DNA from 2 places in the Neptunomonas sp. CHC150 genome. Region 2 is predicted to be linked to the other one. Evidence: predicted binding sites of a transcription regulator. Region 2 holds the regulator's gene; the other holds the start of a gene.

Region 1 (9,654 bases), on a different contig from region 2:
GCAGTTTCGGCAATAGCGCATACATCCCATCAATAGTGGTGGGCTCATCAAGGCCAACTAAAGCCGCAGCTTCGGGTAAATTAGGCGTGATAAGATAAGCGCGAGGTAAGATCTGCTGCTTGAGCGCCGCTACCGCATTCATAGGCAATAGCGCGCTCCCACTTTTAGATATCATGACAGGGTCAACGACCAAGGGGATAGTAGGATAACGGCTCAGCGCCTGGGCCACTGTCTCTATGATATCAACGGAGCCCAACATACCTACCTTGATCGCATGAATAGCAATATCCGTTAGCACAGCATCGATTTGAGCGGCGATTACGTCATTAGGAATAGGGTGAATTGCTGAAACGGTGTGCGTATTTTGCGCCGTGACCGCTGTGATGACTGACGCTCCGTAAACACCGAGCGCAGAGAAAGCTTTTAAGTCAGCTTGTATGCCTGCACCACCTCCGCTATCAGAGCCTGCGATGGTCAGCACATTTGGGATTGCAAATGATTTCATCTCGATTCCTACGCCAGTGCAAACTGGATCAGGTTCAGCGGGTATCATCTCAGCCTCAACATAAGGCACCCCGACAAGATAAATTAAGTGTACGTTGTCCGCTTTTTTATGTCTATATTTGCTGAACAACAAGCGATTGAATGATCACTCAAGAATTCGGTATGAAAAATAGGACTTTTTCCTATATCCAAAAATTCTCACTCAGACATAATAACAACCGTGGATCTCCTGTTCATGGAACGAATGTAAGGAAGGCCTCGACAAGCGGAATGGACACAAGGATTGTCCGAATGGAATCAACTAATTAGCAATAATTAGCACCGCAAGGAAAAAGGAAGCCAAAAAGAGAACTTTGCATACGGATTTGCGAAGTTCTCACCACTTCCCACCTCGTTATACACTGAGCTACCTACTCTTCTTTAATACAAAACGCTTTACAACTTATCTCTAAAAATGATGACTATTTGACGATAGCAATAGTATGCGCCTACTCACGACAGCACACCAAAGCAAATAGGTTTGAAGCGGCAACAATCAGAAAATTGTATCAAAGAAGTATCTTAAAGCTCATGCAGGGACGCCTGTCGACAAGCCCCAAATGGATCGCACAACATCAGAGGCTGGCTCAGAGCAATCGCCCGCTATCCATTTAGCCAACCCGCCCGCTACATCTTGAAATAGTTGAGGTTCAGGTTGCGGCTTTTCCAGCCAATGCTGAAAATCACGAGGTTGGAAATCATCCATTACTGTAGCCAATTGAAGCCGATCTAAAAGAATGGCATTTGAGCGCTGTTCAGACTGACCTTGCATAGGCTTAGTTAAAAACTTTTTACCATACTGCATTGTTTCGCTAGCTAAGCCAAAGCCACAATTTGAAAACACCCCAGAACAAGCCGCTAAATCTTGCTCAAACCCTGCACGACTAAGAGGTTTAAAGTGAACATTATTGATTGAATGCGCAAAAGAACGCTTACTATATACGTGAAAGCGATAATCAGTAAACGAAGCAAACCAATCAATCAATGTTTCATCTGTTTCAAATGGGAGATAAACCAGAACCAGCCCTTCATCAACTGTCCTTGAATATTGGGGCGGGCTAATTAGAGGCGGAACAATTGTTCGGTTAAAGTGATCCCAATGCACCCCTACGGGTATCGTAACAGGAGCAAATATCTGAACGCCTAAACGCAACATCAACGAGCGCCAGCCATCGGGCAACTTGTGCATAAAAGCATACTGATGTGCGATACCAATAGACTTTTTACCGCGCAGTTTCGCCGCCCAAGCGGTCACCGGCTCAAAGTCAGAGAGAATAAGATCATAACTCTGGACATCCAGCGACTTAATATCACGGATCAGCGTGCTTAAACTATTCCTTGTGAGGGTATCCCACGACTTAACTTTTGCGCCCTCTCCCATGTAAAAGGTTAAACCGCGACGCGTTTGGTAGTCGCCGAACAACTCCATATCAAACAGTTCGTCAGCAGGGCGACCACTGAATAAGTAATCAACATCAACGCCGGCCTGCTTGAGCGCGGGTGCCATGACCCGTGCGCGTGTTATATGACCATTACCTGTCGCTTGCACACCATATAGCACCTTCATGACTACACTCGCCTCATAAAGCAAACCCAATAAGCACAGCCAACTCAGCGCAACAGATACCTAACGCAGCGCCAGCGGCGATATCCGTTGGATAGTGGACACCCAGCATTACACGAGAAAAACCTATCATCCCAGCCAACACATAACCAACGCCTGCAAGGGCTGGATAAAAAACGGCTAAAAGCGTAGCAAACAAAAAGGCGGCGGCTGAATGCCCGGAGGGGAAGCTAAACGTATCCGACGGAACAATAACCGCCTCAAACCCCTTAAGTGAGCTGGGCCTTGGACGTTTGATGGTGTTTTTTAGCAACCAGTAAACCGGGAGCTCCACTAAAAAAGCCAACAGCCCCGCCACCAAAAATGCCTGACCATGCTCGGCATCGAACACAGCAAAAGCTACCCCAATAACGGCATATAAGAGGCCATCACCTAGCCGGGAAATAGCCCGACTAATCAGCGCCACATGTGAATACGTTAAACGGCGCGTCTGAAGCCAGTTAAATGTCAGTGTGTCAAAGTCTGTTATTTTCTGGATGGTAAGCATCTTTAACCCCCAGTTAGCCCATGCAATTTTAGGTATGGTGGGTCAACTAGATGACAGACCGATGACAAAATACTGACTTTTATGTGACAACCATTGAGACTTATTGTTGAGCGATCCACTCAGAGACAAGATTGACTAGCCCATCGGGATTTTCCCATGGTTGCATATGCCCACCTGACACAACCGCTAATGTTAAAGCATGAGATTGTTGCTCGATCACCCTGTGTGCATATTCAAGTGACAACACCTCATCCTTTTCGCCCTGTATTAGCAATCCTGCAAGCTGCCGCTTACTATCTGATCTAGCGGAGCGCCAACTAAATATCGAGTTCAAAGTTTTAAGCGGGTAATCGAAAACAGCAAGCGGATCAGCCCCCATTTCATCGGCGGCAGGATGAGAAGCAATAAGGGCATCATAATCCAAGATCGACTTTAACGGCACTCGAGCCAGTGGGAAAAACGGGCTACTCATACCAATCCATTGCCAACCCAGACTATGCATGAGGTCGGGAGCTACTTCCGGCATCAATAACGTTTGGCAAATAACGCCAGATATTCGCGCATCCTTCTCGGCAGCGGCCATTGCTAATAACGAGCCGATAGAATACCCAAATAGATAAACAGGGCAAGTCTTTGAATCCGCTAGATACTCGATAACTTCACTAACGCCGTCAGCAATATCGTCAAGGGTGTACAACCCCCTAACACCGCCTGAATACCCGTGACCGGGATAATCCATACTAACAACGTCAAATCCTCGCCTACTCAGCTTATCCAGCAGCGGCGCGTAGTATTCAGAATATGTCCCTATGCCAGGCAAAAAAACCACCAGCGGTGATTTAGACTCAGCAAAAGAAGGATAATGCTCGTAGTGAATTTCACCTAACTTAAAAGTTTCTCGGCGCTCCAAAGAAGGCTCAAGCCCCATCTTTGCTCGCAAACGATCACGCAACCCTATATCCGCTTCAACTGTTGGCGTGAATAATGAAAAGTAGTCTACAAACACTCTAACAGTCTCCTTTTACTTTTACGCCATAATCAAGATATCTACCTAGTATCAACCCAAGCAGCAAAGATGCATTTTTTGGATACATCAACGCTGGCAACGGGAGCAAAACACCGTACTGCGCTGCCCCATGCGAACTTCCGTCAGTTCTTTATTACAAACTAAGCAAGGCTCACCGGCTCTACCATACACTGATAACGATTGAGCAAAGTATCCAGGCTTACCGTCGCTATCAACAAAATCCCTCAGAGTCGTCCCTCCTTGCTCAATTGCGGCGGACAATATTTTCTTGATTGCCGCAACCAAACGAGTCAGCTTAAGCTTAGATACTTTACCGGCCGGCTTCCTTGGATCAATACCCGCCATAAACAACGCCTCATTTGCGTAAATATTACCGACACCGACAACCACATGACTGTTCATCACCAACTGCTTAATCGCCACACTGCGCCCTTGGCTATGATTGATCAGATAATCAGCATTAAACGCGTCTGTCAGCGGCTCTGGACCCAGCGAAGAGATCAACGATAGTTCCTCTCCCACTGGCTGCCACAAAACTGAACCAAATCGGCGAGGATCCGTTAAGCGCAAGCACGCCCCCGAAGCCAAACCAATATCGATGTGATCATGCTTACCAGGCTCTACATAATGAGTGAGTACTCGCAAACTACCAGACATTCCCAAATGAATAACAATAGCTCCGCGCTCTGTCTCTAAAAAAAGATACTTGCCTCGCCGGCTCACGTTATTAACCGCAAGACCTATAAGCGACTGCAAAACATCGACAGGAACCGGCCAACGCATCTTAGGCTGACGCACAACAATAGAGGTGAGCGTCTGATTAATCACATGCGGAGCAACACCGCGCCGCGTTGTTTCTACTTCTGGTAGTTCTGGCAAAACGTAAATCCCAATTCATTTTGAATCATGCGCTATTAATAACAATGTACACACGCAGTTAACAAGCGCTTTAACCAATCACATCTCTCTTATGTACGCAGAACAAGCTCCACTTGTTTCTTTTAGACATAAAAAAACCCGGCCAAAGCCGGGTTTTCTGGAAGCACTAAATCTTATTTGATCTTAGCTTCTTTATACATAACGTGCTTACGAACAACTGGATCAAACTTTTTGATCTCAAATTTTTCTGGCATGTTACGTTTGTTTTTATCAGTCGTGTAGAAGTGACCTGTACCGGCGGATGAAACCAGACGGATCTTTTCACGGTTACCTTTTGCAGCCATGGTCTAGCTCCTTATACTTTTTCGCCACGAGCACGAACTTCAGTCAAAACTGAGTCAATACCCTTTTTATCGATGATACGCATACCTTTAGAAGAAACGCGTAGACGAACAAATTTGTTTTCAGATTCTACCCAAAAACGGTGCCAATGCAGGTTTGGTAGAAAACGACGACGTGTTTTACGTTGTGAGTGGGAAACATTGTTCCCTGTTACTGGACGCTTACCAGTAACCATGCAAACTTTAGACATAATTAATACCTTATTAGTCGATTAACTCTATTCAGATGTCTATTGGCTACGAGTAGCTAATATGCCACTTACGCAATAGCCTCAGGCGGAGCGTCCAAAAACCGGACAAGAATCCCATACCGGAAGTGAATAGAAGGCGCGCATTGTACAGAAAATCAACAACCCAAGCTACCGCTTTTTACGAATAAATCAAAACATTGCTAAACAGCGCCCACAATCACTATATCAACCCCCGTTCAGCAAATGAAACAACCTCAGGATCACCAATCACCATGTGATCCAACACGCGCACATCCACCAACTGCAGCGCATTGACCAAACGCTCTGTTATATGTCGATCAGCCGCCGAAGGCTCGGCAATGCCCGATGGATGGTTATGCGTCAAAATAACGGCCGCTGCATTCACTTCCAAGGCTTTACGCACGACCTCTCGGGGATACACCGAAGCCGCATCTATGGTGCCAAAGAACATAGGCTCAAACCGAATGATTCGATGCTTATTATCCATAAAAAGGCACGCAAAAACCTCTTGACGATAATGGCGCATCTTCGCCGACAGAAACATCCGAACCTCAGAGGGGCTCTCCATCACATCTCCACGCTCTAGCGATGCCAACAGGTGACGGCGGCTCATTTCTAAGACAGCTTGTAATTGAGCATACTTCGCATTTCCTAAACCAGGCCCCTGACAAAAAGCCTCTTGGCTGCTCTCAAGCAACTCTCTAAGCCCGCCAAAGCGCTGGAGTAAATCTCTCGATAAATCAACAGCACTAGTGCCCTTAATGCCTGTTCGCAAAAAAATGGCCAACAACTCTGCATCGGACAAAACCGCCGCGCCATGATGCAAGAGCTTTTCTCTCGGCCTTTCTAGCTCCGGCCAATCTGTAATTGCCATATCAACATCCCTTTATTTCGCTCTTTAGCTTCATGCTAAGCAACACAAAACTTATTCTACGAGCACAAGCTGACTATTAGCTGATCAGAACGACTACTCATATAAAGTACGACTTTATCGCCTTAACACCTACGCAACAAAATCGTGAGATGGTATCGTACACGCCTTTAGCATTGCAGCAGATTCGAGTGGTTCAAGGTATGCATAGACTTACTAACAAACAGGTCATTCTAGGTATTACAGGTGGGATTGCCGCTTACAAAAGCGCCGAACTAACACGCCACTTAAGAGCTGCTGGCGCGGATGTACGCGTTGTAATGACTCCCGCGGCTACCGAATTTATTACCCCCCTAACATTACAGGCCCTGTCTGGAAATCCGGTTCACACACAACTACTCGACCCAGAAGCGGAAGCCGGCATGGGGCATATAGAGTTAGCACGTTGGGCTGATATTATGGTTATAGCTCCCGCCAGTGCAGACTTTATGGCTCGCTTAGCTTCTGGCATGGGAAACGACCTGTTAACTACGCTGTGCTTAGCAACCGACGCCCCTATTTGCCTTGCCCCTGCTATGAATCAAGCCATGTGGCGATCAGCACAAACACAACGCAACGCCAAGACACTATCCACACAAGGCATTAAACTATGGGGGCCAGGCATTGGCGATCAAGCGTGCGGTGATACAGGGCCAGGGCGCATGCTGGAACCTCTCGATATTGCCGCGCGAACAGCCGCTAGTTTTGAAACAGGATCACTAGCCGGCCTGCGGCTAACAATAACGGCAGGGCCAACCCGAGAACCGTTGGACCCTGTACGATATATATCGAATCATAGCTCAGGAAAAATGGGCTTTTCGCTTGCGCAAGCCGCCGTTAGTGCCGGTGCTCACGTTACGTTAATCAGCGGGCCCGTCAACTTAGCGACTCCCGATCATGTAACACGCATAGATATCAACAGCGCTCAGGATATGCTTCAAGCCGCCAAATCCGACGCCGCCCAATGTGATATTTTTATCGCTTGCGCGGCTGTCGCTGATTATCGACCATCCGCTGTTGCAGAGCACAAGATCAAAAAAGGGAAAGAAGAGATCATGGAGCTTCATCTGATCAAGAACCCCGACATCGTAGCGACCATCGCTTCCAAAGTTAACGCTCCATTCACCGTTGGCTTTGCTGCCGAAACGCGAGACATAGTCAGTTATGCTCAAGACAAATTGGTTAGAAAGAAGCTAGATTTAATTATTGCGAATGATGTTTCCCGAACAGACATCGGCTTTAACAGTGATGACAATGCCGTCACTCTAGTCACTGCCGATCAGGTTACAGAACTCCCAATGATGCGTAAGCGCCAGCTTGCAACCTCATTAATTGACCATATTGCCCAACTTTATAAGGCCAACCGATGAACACTCTTCAAGTTAAAATTTTAGATCCTCGCATAGGCGATACGTTTCCGTTACCCACTTATACGACCCCGGGCTCTGCTGGCATGGATTTACGAGCCTGCTTAGACGAAACATTAACATTAGCACCCGGACAAACGGAGCTTATTCCAACAGGCTTATCTATTCACATTGCCGACCCCTCACTGTGCGCCATGATTTTGCCCCGCTCTGGGCTAGGCCACAAACATGGCATCGTATTAGGAAATCTTGTTGGCCTTATCGATTCCGACTACCAAGGCCAACTTTTTGTTTCTTGCTGGAACCGCGGTCAAACGACCTTTTCGATGGCGCCTGGAGAACGGATAGCGCAGCTCGTTTTAGTGCCGGTCGTGCAAGCTGAATTTGAAGTGGTCAACGAATTCAGCGACTCAGAGCGAGGCGACGGTGGATTTGGCTCTTCTGGCCGCTATTAACAGCTCCTATTAACCGCAAATAGTCACATTTAACGAAAGCCCGAGCAAAAGGATGGCAAAGTGAGCTGCAATTTAGACAATATAGATGACACTCTATTTCGTGCTTATGATATTCGCGGCATTGTAGGAGAAAGTTTAACTGAAGCCGTTGCGTATCACTTAGGACGCGCCTTTGCTGCCCAAGCGAGAGCTCAAGCTATTCGCAATACCGTTGTAGGAGCTGATGGCCGCCTATCTAGCCCCGCCTTAAAAAAACAACTCATTCAAGGCCTACTCGAGGGTGGCCTTGATGTTACCGACATAGGCTATATTGCAACACCGGTGCTTTACTTTGCGGCCCATCACACCGACACAAAAACCGGCATCATGATTACCGGCAGCCATAACCCCAAAGCGTATAACGGGTTTAAAATGATGATGGCGGGCAACACGCTGGCTGAACAAGACATACAAGCACTTAAGTACCGCATGCTGGATAAAAACTACGATAGCGACACCAGCAAACGGCTAGGCTCCCTACATTCTCACGATTTTCGCGCTCAATACCGCAAACGAATCTTGGACGATATCAGCTTGCCTCGGCCACTCAAAGTAGTCATAGATTGCGGCAACGGGATCCTTGGAGAAACAGCCCCATACCTGCTTGAACAGCTTGGTTGCGAAGTTATCCCACTGTATTGCGACGTAGACGGTAACTTTCCAAATCATCACCCCGACCCTAGTAAAGCCGACAATTTAGCTAAGTGCATCACTGCCGTTAAAACCCAACAAGCCGATGTAGGGCTCGCCTTCGATGGCGATGGTGATCGTGTTGGAGTGATTACTGCAGATGGCAACATTATTGACGCTGACAGGCTCACCATGCTGTTTGCCGAGGATGTCCTCACTCGAAACCCTGGTGCAAAAATCCTCTTTGATGTGAAATGCTCTCGTCAGTTAGCCCACGTCATCACCCAAGCAGGCGGCGTTCCCACAATGTGGAAAACAGGTCATTCAATGCTCAAACGAAAAATGAAGGCTACTGGGGCATTGCTTGCTGGTGAGATGTCAGGGCACATTTTTTTCAAAGAGCGCTGGTTCGGTTTTGATGATGGGCTCTATGCTGCCGCCCGTTTACTAGAAATTTTAGCCTCCCAACCAGAACCTTTAGCATCTCTGTTTGCGCGTTATCCACAAGACATCAGCACACCAGAGTTGTCCGTCGAGGTTTCCGAAGCCTCAAAATTCGCTATTATCAAAGAGCTTCAACAGCACGCCTTTCCTGAGGGTAGCAAAACACTGATCGATGGTTTACGAGTAGACTATGCTGATGGATGGGGCTTATGTCGAGCCTCAAATACCACACCGACGCTCGTACTTAGATTTGAAGCCGATAACGAAACAGCGTTAACCCGTATAAAAAACCAATTTCAGATACAATTACACGCCATAGACTCAACAATAAACATTCCTTGTGCGTGAATGCCAAAAGAGAGAATCACTATGCCACTTAACAGAGCTCAAGCCATGGCAACCGCTGAAGTACTCAGCGTAGCCGTTCCGTACATCCAACGCTTCGTGGGCAAAACTATCGTCATTAAATACGGCGGTAACGCCATGACCGATGACAAACTTAAAAATAGCTTTGCACGTGACATTGTCATGATGAAGCTCATTGGCTTGAACCCAGTAGTGGTTCACGGTGGCGGCCCACAAATTGGCGATTTACTCGACAAGCTCAAGATCGAATCACACTTTATTAACGGTATG
Region 2 (9,654 bases):
CAGTTTAATGACGAGCTAGAACTCATCCGTACTGAACTGCTAACCATGGGCGGCATTGTAGAACGACAAGTGCATGATGCCGTAAAAGCCTTGTTAACAGGTGATGCCGAATTAGCTGAAAAATCACGCCGCGTCGATCGTCAAACCAACGACATGGAATTAATGATCGACGAGCGTTGCACCATGATCATCGCGCGCCGCCAACCCGCTGCCAGCGACCTACGCTTGATCGTTGCCATCTCTAAAGCGGTCAACGACCTTGAGCGCATGGGTGATGAAGCCAGCCGCATCTGCCGACACGCCATCGAGCTAGTAGAAGAAGGCGACTCACAGCGCGGCTACCAAGAAGTCCGTCACATTGGTTCACTCGTTAGCAGCATGGTAAAAGATGTGCTCACCGCCTTTGCCCGCAACGATACAGAACTGGCTTATCACGTCGCCAAACAAGACAAAGCCGTCGACTTGGAATACCGCACGGCTATGCGATCAATCGTCACTTACATGATGGAAGACTCGCGCGCAATCTCCAGCTGCCTGAACGTCATCTGGGTACTGCGTAGCTTAGAGAGAATCGGTGACCACTCGCGCAACATCGCCGAACAGCTCATCTACCTAGTTAGCGGCACAGACGTCCGCCATGCGCCGCTCGCCGAGATGCGCGAAGTTGCTGGTGCAACGGATAAAGACGACGAAGAACCAGCGTAACTTTGCAATTCCAATAGGGCTGCCAACGGCAGCCCTATTCTTATAAATACCTGAAGTCTGCACAAACCCACTTAACCGACTCAACCTTTTTCCCTTTCTGCCGCTAATTCCAGAACACGCGTTATCAATAAGCGACACAGTCTGGAGATATTCATGAGCGGCTACATCGTATATGGCGACTTAAATTGCCCGTACAGCTATGCGTTATTCGAACGATTAAAAGCAATGGATTTGCTGGATCAGGTCGAGTTTCGCTTGGTAGAGCACGCTCAAGATATAGGCCTATATGGCAATACAGCCGATATCCTCTCAGAGCTGGCGAGTGATGTATTTGCTGTGCGCGGCCATGCGCCAGAAGTACCTATTTCGTTACCTCCAGAGCGACCAGACAGTCGTTTTGCCAATTTATGCGTATTAGCCGCAATGCAAATCGATCGTGAAAAAGCGCTTAATTTTATAGATCTTTTTTATAAAGCCCTTTGGGTTGACGGACAAGATATTGCTAGCCCCACTATTATTTTTGACGCCTTACAAAAAGCGGGGTTACCCACCGAGTTATCTATTGATATCGACTGTGAAGAACAACTCGATACCTGGCAAGATCAGTGGGCCGCCAGTGGGGTAAGCTCTCGCGTTCCATCAATCGTGGCAGAAGATAAGCGCACGTTAATAGGCTTAGCTGCCCCCGAAGATCTACAAGCGTTTTTTGAGGGCGCGGCGACCGAAATTGAGTATGACTCTCGCGAGTTCTGTAAATATACCGACCATCATACCATCGCTGTATTTGCCCCAAATGGTATCGAAACGGTCTGGAAAACTATCGACGCGTTAAGAGCACGCTACAATATTTTATTACCCGCAACCTTAAGCGATTTAAGAAAGCAGCTTCTAAGCCAAGAACAAACGCCCGATTTATTGTTAATTGATGGCTCTGACGAGTGGCTCCCTACTTTATTAAACTGCCAAAACCTCGTTCAGAAGATCCACCACGGCTTTATACCAACCGCCCTCATCAATGCCGATAATGATGATCAGCAAGAGTTGCAGGCATACACGCATGGCGCATCTGACTTTATTGTTAGAGGCCGAGCAGAAGGTATTATCCGCGCACGCGTAGGCATGATGCTCGAATTAAAGCGCTCTCGTGATTTCTTAGAACGTTCGGCTCGTATCGACGGGCTAACGGGAGTAAATAACCGACGTGAGTTTGAAAAACTATTAGAAATGGAATGGCGACGTGCTAGTCGCAGCAATCTGCCTTTGTCACTCATTATGGTCGACGTGGATCATTTTAAAGCGTTTAATGACCTCTATGGCCATTTAGCGGGCGATAGTGGCTTACGACGTATTGCCGGTGCTATGGAAAATGCGGTCAACCGCTCACATGACTCTGTCTGCCGTTACGGTGGGGAAGAATTTGCTGTTTTATTACCCGAAACAGACAAAGCCGGAGCAGAGCTCGTAGCGCAACGCATTCGTAAACAAGTACAGGCATTGAGCATTAAACACGAGCGCTCAAGTACCGGGCTGGTTGTTACCGTTAGCCAAGGTATTTGTACCTTAACACCCTCAACAACGTACAGCCCACATGAGCTTGTCGAACGCGCCGATAGCGCGCTTTATAACGCAAAGGACACGGCACGCAACTGCATTGTAGTAGCCGCGTAAGCCCGCAAATAGCATCAATGCATTAGCTTTCTATTTCAGAAAACGATTGACCATTGGAAGCGACTAAAACTTAGGGCTAGCTTCACGCTACAATCGCGTCTTATCAATCAACAGTAGTCCTTAAACGGCGGGAATAGCTCAATCAGCTTATCCCGTCCTAACGCTTCCAAATGTGCAATATTGCGTTCTGGTATAGCTTCGGGATCCTCTATGTGTTTGAGCACCTGCTCCATCTGACCCTCACGAATAATATGAATCATGGGATATGGAGAACGGTTGGTCCAATGGCTGAGATCATCCTCTGGCGGCCCTGCAAATAAATAACCAGGATGAAAACTAGCCAGCTGAAAAACGCCTTCAAGGTTTGCTTGGGTCAATAGACGTTGGCATTCATCAAGCAACCCTAGGTATTCATAAAAGTCGGCTACTGCATTGGGAAAGATGACTAACGTAGTAGCGATATCACGTTCATTGGCTTGATTAATAACTAACAACTCGTCAACAAACGCTTCACACGCTAAACGGGTGTCTTCGCTTTCAACTACGGCATAACGCAAGGTCTCTTGTCTCACAACCGGCGCTGCAAAAGGGCATAAGTTAAGTCCAACGACCATAGTATTTACCCAACGACGGGTTAACGCTTCAACGCTGGCAGCTGTATTTTTGTGTGCTTTGTCTGTACTCATACCGCGCATGCTAATCGATTATGTGACGCGCCTCCAGCAACAAACGCTCAAGGCTTGGGATAGCCGACGCTTAAGCGTAGAATACCGTCCTCAGATAAAGGACCTGATTTGTGGATATCCGCGCCAAATTACTTCAAACGCCCTATACCGCCTTCCCGGCACCCGTATGGAAGGAACGTATTCGATTATCAACCATCGATGCCCCCGCCGTATGGAAGCCGTGGCTAATGGACAGAGGGTCTCTGACACAACATTTGGTGAAAGCCAGCCATCAGCAGTTTTCGGTACAATTACTGAGCCTTGCCTGGCAGTATCCGAGCATTAGCGAAGCGCAAGCTTTGGGAATCCCCCTGCGCCACAAAGCATTAGTACGCGAGGTGATACTTAAAGGTCGGAATGAGGCCTGGGTTTTTGCTCGCTCGGTGATCCCTGCCAGTACCCTGACAGGCAGAGAGCGACAACTACACTTAATTGGCCAACGCTCACTAGGATCTGTGCTATTCAGTGATCCAACTATGCGGCGTGGCCCCTTACAAACGACTTCGATCCAGGTAGATTCTCATACATTGTGGGCTAGACGCTCTGTCTTTCGTTTATCGAACAAGCCTTTGCTTGTAGCTGAGGTTTTTCTTCCGGCGCTTGAGCAAGTACACTACAGTCCTTCTCGTTATTAGTTTAAGGCCTTTGTCATGTCTCATGTCGCACCTCGCCCTGCACTAACCTTACGTGAGCGTTTAGCCATCTATACCCAGCTTACGCGCTTCAATAAGCCTATTGGGAGCTACTTACTACTCTGGCCAACGCTTTGGGCGTTATGGATTGCGGCCGACGGAGTTCCTCCGCTTAGCTTGCTCATTATTTTTATTGCGGGGGTCTTTATAACGCGCTCAGCTGGCTGCGTGATTAATGATTATGCCGACCGGCATATCGACGGACATGTAAAGAGAACAGCTGAACGCCCCTTAGCTCTCGGGCTAATTAGCAGTAAAGAAGCGCTCATGCTGTTTGCTGGGCTGATGCTGCTCGCTTTTGTACTAGTTTTATTCACTAACCGCATGACGATTTGGATGTCTTTTGGCGCATTAGCGTTAGCATCGCTTTATCCCTTTATGAAGCGCCATACCCACCTGCCCCAAGTGGTACTTGGCGCGGCTTTTGGGTGGGCTATCCCTATGGCCTTTACTGCCGTTGACGAGACTTTACCATTGGTTGCTTGGCTGATTTTCTTAGCTAAGCTGCTCTGGACCGTTGCTTACGACACCATGTACGCCATGGTAGATCGGGATGATGATATAAAAATCGGCGTAAAATCGACCGCTATCCTATTCGGCAAACAGGACAAGCGGATCATTGGGCTATTACAGATAACCACATTGTTAGTTTTACTATTAGTAGGCACATTAGAAAGCATGACGTGGCCTTACTATGTAGGGATCGTTATAGCCGGCGTGTTTTTTGTTTATCAGCAAAATCTTATTAAGGATAGGGATCGCACTCGGTGCTTTAACGCCTTTCTGAACAACCATTACGCCGAGTTAGCGGTCTTTGTTGGGATTGTCGTACACTTTATGACAAATTAGTGGCTGGCTGTAACATTTTTGTCATAATAAAATACTGTAATACTCGCGACTTATTACAAGCGTAGAGGCTTAGACATGTCTACAAGCAAACAAGTGCTAATCGTCGATGATGAGGCGCCCATCCGCGAAATGATCGCGGTTGCACTCGAAATGGCAGGTTATGAGTGTATTGAAGCAGAAAATGCTAACGATGCTCACGCGATCGTGATTGATCGACAACCTGATATGATTTTGTTGGATTGGATGATGCCCAACATCAGCGGCATTGAATTAGCCCGCCGCTTACGCAAAGATGAAACAACTGCCGATATCCCCATTATCATGCTGACGGCCAAAGGCGAAGAAGAAAACAAAGTACAGGGCTTAGAAGCGGGTGTAGATGACTATATCACCAAGCCTTTTTCTCCTCGCGAACTGGTAGCTCGATTAAAAGCTGTTTTACGCCGTGCTACGCCTAAAGGCATTGAAGAGCCAGTGACGGTTGAAGGCTTAACGCTTGACCCTATCTCGCACCGTGTAACCGCCGAAGGCAAAGCCATCGATTTAGGGCCGACTGAATTCCGATTATTGCAATTCTTTATGACCCATCAAGATCGGGCCTACTCCCGCGGCCAATTATTGGATATGGTTTGGGGCGGCAATGTGTATGTTGAGGAACGGACAGTAGATGTCCACATTCGTCGCTTACGCAAAGCATTAGGCAATGAACATGACCACCTAGTACAAACGGTGCGAGGAACTGGGTATCGTTTTTCAACACAAGTAGCCTAAACACGAGTTGTATCCCCTATGCAGAGAGTCCCCCAAGCCGCCGTAGGCAGTTTATTTTTATTTGTCGCTGTATCTGCAACGGTAGGCTTATTCATAGGCTCTGTTAGCTGGGGAATGGTTGCTGGGTTAGGACTTTGGATTTTTCTACAACTACGTCAAATAGGAAGGCTGCAAACCTGGTTGCATAAATATGATTCTGAGGTTCCCGAAGCCGAGGGCATATGGGGCGACATCTTTGATGACTTAGCACGAATTAAAAAGCGTCACCATAAGCAACGTAGTGATCTAAAAGAGATCATCAAACGCTTTCAACGCTCTTCGGCAGCACTACCCGATGCCGTTGTTATTATTGATAAGCATAATAATTTAGAGTGGTGGAACCGCGCAGCAGAACGCTTGTTAGGCTTTAAACATGTGTCTGACCGTGGAATGCCGGTTATGAACTTGTTGCGTGATCCTCGCTTTATACGTTATTACCACAAACGTAAATATGACGACCCTCTGCAGCTACCTAGCCCTGTCCTCAACGACACCACCTTACAGTTCCAAATAAAAGAGTTTGGTGCTAGCGATCGACTGTTAGTAGCCCGTGATATCACTCGCTTGGTGCGTTTGGAACATACCCGACAAGACTTTGTGGCCAACGCTTCTCACGAGCTACGCACGCCATTAACAGTCATTCGAGGTTATCTGGAGACTTTTTTAGACCAGGACCTCCCCAAACCTATGCAGCGAGCTCTGACACAAATGCAGGCCCAATCAAGCCGCATGGAAGGCTTAGTCTCTGATTTATTATTACTTTCTCGTCTTGAGTCTAGCCAGCATATTAACGATGAAGTCCCTATCAACATTCATCAGATGCTTATCACTATCCATCATGATGCAGAAGTGATTTCACTCGATAAGCAACATCAGATAACGTTAGATGTCGACTCTGAGTTTGACCTGTTGGGTCAGCCCCAAGAACTCCATAGTGTATTCTCGAACCTCGTCTTCAACGCAGTGCGGTACACACCGGAAAAAGGCTTGATTAGTATTAAATGGTTTGTCGATGAGCAAGGCGGGCATTTTTCGGTTACAGATAATGGTATTGGTATCGACTCCATCCACCTACCACGTTTAACGGAACGGTTTTATCGCGTCGATGAAGGCCGTTCTACCGCCACCGGCGGCACGGGGCTAGGATTAGCTATCGTGAAGCATGCGTTATACCGTCACGGAGCTCAATTAACTATTGAGAGTCAGCTAGGGAAAGGCAGTACTTTTATCTGCCACTTCCCCCCTGACATGCTGTATTCAACTCAATCTCGTATAGCCCAGCAAAAAAGTGCGACCTGAGCGGGTCTATTCACACACCAGCCACCGCTCGTTCGACGTGTTCCTCAACCCAATATAAAGTCGCCCCTATCACAGCGGCAGGCATAACAATCAGGTTTAAAATAGGAATCATAGTGCCAAACTGCACGACGGCACCAAAACTGATAGAGGTGAGACGCCGCTCGGCTAAGAGCTGAGTCATTTTTTTAAAAGTCACCTTATTATTATCCATCGGGTAATCGCAATACTGGATCGACATCATCCATGCCCCAAACAAAAACCATAAAAATGGAGCAATAATGTTTAAAACAGGGATGAAACTAAACACGATGAGCAAGAACAAGCGCGGCAAATAGTACATCATCTTGGCTAACTCACGCCCTAATGCACGTGGGATCATTTTTACAAACTCGCCCCAGCCCTCATCCGTGACTTCGCGCCCTCGACGCAGTTGCTCAATCTTTTCGGATAGAAAACCGTTAAATGGCGCAGCAATAAGATTGGCGACTATCGAAAAGCCATAATACACCACGACAAGCACCAGCAATGCGAAGAGCGGCCAAAGCAACCAATCCAAAAATGAAAGCCACTCAGGCAGATACGAAAGCCAGTAGTCGACCCATACATCAAACTGATCCATCAGCAGCCAAATAGCGCCTGTAAACAACAATATGTTAATAATCAGTGGTATTAATACGTATTGCCGGATACCGGGCTCAGGCAGCATGCTAAAGCCTCTAAATAAGTACCCAACCCCTTTAACTGGATTACCCTTCATTTACTCTCCTTAGTTAACCCATTACAGCATCACAAACAATGTTACACGAATCACAACCGCCACTATCATCATGGCTAACCCAATACGGTTAACTTTATTTTCAAGTGGATTAAAAACGATTGTAGGTTGCCAAAATTGCAAAATCGATTTTACATCTTTGGTTCGCCCAGCATACATACCAAGCGATATAAGAAAAACGATCAGACCACCCCAGAATAGAATCGGTTCAAGAACAGCTAAGAAATACATCATGGCTCCTTACATTAAGCACAGATAATAAGATGGCAACACTGTAATGCGCGCCAGCTAGCCTATCAGAATTGATTTGTTGAGGCTGCACAGCTAGGCTCATCTTACATGCCACTTTGGCCGCATACGATCCTTTTATCGTCTGTCATTACGTTAAATAATAAGAGGTTACTCATGAAAGCTATCCGCCTTGACCAGTTCAGCGAAGTCGACACATTTGCGACACATCTCACTGTACAAGAGGTTCCAGAGCCCGCTCTAGAAGCCGGTGAAGTGCTGATCCGAACACTGGCCGCAGGCGTTAACCCTATCGACTACAAAACCTGCATTGGGGGCGGAGCTTCTGCCTTTATCGGTGACTTGCCCTTCATTCCCGGATGGGAGTTTGCCGGTGAAGTTATCGCATGCGGCAGCGATGTAACCGGGTTTGATTCTGGCGATGCTGTTGTCGGCTTTATTCGCTTTCCTGAACGCGCAGGGTGTTATGCCGAGCGCATAGCGGCACCTGCCGACCAAATAGCCCGTTTACCCAAAGGCGTAGCACCAATCACCGCAGCAGGAGCTGCGTTAGCAGGCTTAACAGCGTGGCAGGCGCTCTTTGATAAGGCTAACTTACAACCACAACAGCGCGTACTGGTGATGGCCGCTGCAGGCGGTGTAGGTCACCTAGCCGTTCAATTAGCCAAATGGAAAGGCGCGCATGTTGTAGGTACTGCGTCACCGGCTAACCATGACCATTTACTGGCTTTAGGGTGTGATCAGGCCATTGATTACCGTGACGAATCAGCCCTTGAAGCGCAGGCACCGTTCGATCTCATTATTGACGGGGTTGGAGGTGAAACGGGTATTAACGCCATTGCGTTGCTCGCCGCCACAGGCACATTAATCACGTTGCCCTCTGTGACAAAAGATCAGGTCATAGCCGCTGCGGAAAAAGAAGGTAAAAAAGCGCTACCCATTCGAGTTGAACCCAATGGTCAGCAGTTGGCAGAACTACTGGCGCGTATCGAGCAACAAGAACTAACAGTCACGGTTGCCGAAACATATCCGTTGGCCGAAGTAGCACGTGCTTTTACGCAAATAGCAACAGGACACACTCGCGGGAAAGTGGTACTAACACTAGACAATTAACCGGCTGTTACGCAGCGGTGCTTACTCACTATAAAAGTAAGCGCCGCTAGTTTATTTGGCAGCGGTTAACGGTTTGCAGAGAACGCTTTAACTGTGGTTACTGATTTTTTCAGAAACGCAGAACGGTCATCTTTATCATCAATTTCACGAGCTAGTTGCTTAAGCAACTCAGCTATAGTTCCCAACCTAACACCATGTTTGGCCCGCCATGTGTCATAAGCATCGTCAAAAACGATACTCACCGCCGGGCCTATATAATCAGCCATCAAATCACGCAATTGGTTCATCAATGCCCTCAGTTGCGCCTCAATTGCAGGGTTATTTTTCACAGCAGGTCGACTAGCCGTTGATGTATCGGGAGCGACGCTAGGCTCTGGTTCTGTTACCGGTGCTATTGCTTCAATAATAGTCGGCATTACGGACCGCACACTGGTGTTAATCAGCGCCATGTTGACTTCTTTTTCTGTCAGCATAATAAGGACCGTTTTATCGTCAACTACATGCCCCATCAACAAGCATTCATCAAGCTCAAAAATAATCTCTTTGTGGTCTGATCCAATGGAATGAATCGCATTGAAGATTTGATGCGCTACACGCGAGGCGCTTCCCATATTGGTATCCAATATTTCGGGGAAGGTGGATGCCAGTATAGAATCTGGTGTCGCAACACAACTGTGTTGAATGCTACCTAATTGCTCTAACTCTTTTAATAATTCGATCATAGACATAGCGATACTCAACCCCACTGCAACAGATCATCAACCTGCTG

Evidence for each region. Region 2 encodes PhoB, which activates phosphate uptake and scavenging genes when phosphate is short. Its sites were predicted from a motif close to TGTCATANNNNTGTCANA; they were not measured.
Region 1: OW491_RS09200 (phosphatase PAP2 family protein) is a predicted target of PhoB. The motif match lies at 2,704-2,721, and genes of this name have one in related genera.

The regions. Positions count from the first base shown of each region.
Region 1 covers NZ_JAPNXU010000007.1:39,796-49,449, reverse strand. Annotated here, with positions in the region: gene thiD (bifunctional hydroxymethylpyrimidine kinase/phosphomethylpyrimidine kinase) at 1-505, opposite strand, end outside; TPP riboswitch at 494-588, opposite strand; gene OW491_RS09205 (MJ1255/VC2487 family glycosyltransferase) at 1,073-2,110, opposite strand; gene OW491_RS09200 (phosphatase PAP2 family protein) at 2,124-2,654, opposite strand; gene OW491_RS09195 (alpha/beta fold hydrolase) at 2,755-3,660, opposite strand; gene mutM (bifunctional DNA-formamidopyrimidine glycosylase/DNA-(apurinic or apyrimidinic site) lyase) at 3,748-4,560, opposite strand; gene rpmG (50S ribosomal protein L33) at 4,734-4,904, opposite strand; gene rpmB (50S ribosomal protein L28) at 4,916-5,152, opposite strand; gene radC (DNA repair protein RadC) at 5,373-6,047, opposite strand; gene coaBC (bifunctional phosphopantothenoylcysteine decarboxylase/phosphopantothenate--cysteine ligase CoaBC) at 6,248-7,453, shown strand; gene dut (dUTP diphosphatase) at 7,450-7,905, shown strand; gene OW491_RS09160 (phosphomannomutase/phosphoglucomutase) at 7,966-9,366, shown strand; gene argB (acetylglutamate kinase) at 9,388-9,654, shown strand, end outside.
Region 2 covers NZ_JAPNXU010000008.1:279,496-289,149, reverse strand. Annotated here, with positions in the region: gene phoU (phosphate signaling complex protein PhoU) at 1-705, shown strand, start outside; gene OW491_RS10625 (diguanylate cyclase) at 859-2,373, shown strand; gene OW491_RS10620 (DUF1415 domain-containing protein) at 2,481-3,059, opposite strand; gene OW491_RS10615 (chorismate lyase) at 3,170-3,733, shown strand; gene ubiA (4-hydroxybenzoate octaprenyltransferase) at 3,749-4,639, shown strand; gene phoB (phosphate regulon transcriptional regulator PhoB) at 4,715-5,410, shown strand; gene phoR (phosphate regulon sensor histidine kinase PhoR) at 5,429-6,748, shown strand; gene cysZ (sulfate transporter CysZ) at 6,759-7,505, opposite strand; gene OW491_RS10590 (hypothetical protein) at 7,527-7,754, opposite strand; gene OW491_RS10585 (NADP-dependent oxidoreductase) at 7,929-8,885, shown strand; gene OW491_RS10580 (hypothetical protein) at 8,951-9,613, opposite strand; gene OW491_RS10575 (ATP/GTP-binding protein) at 9,622-9,654, opposite strand, start outside.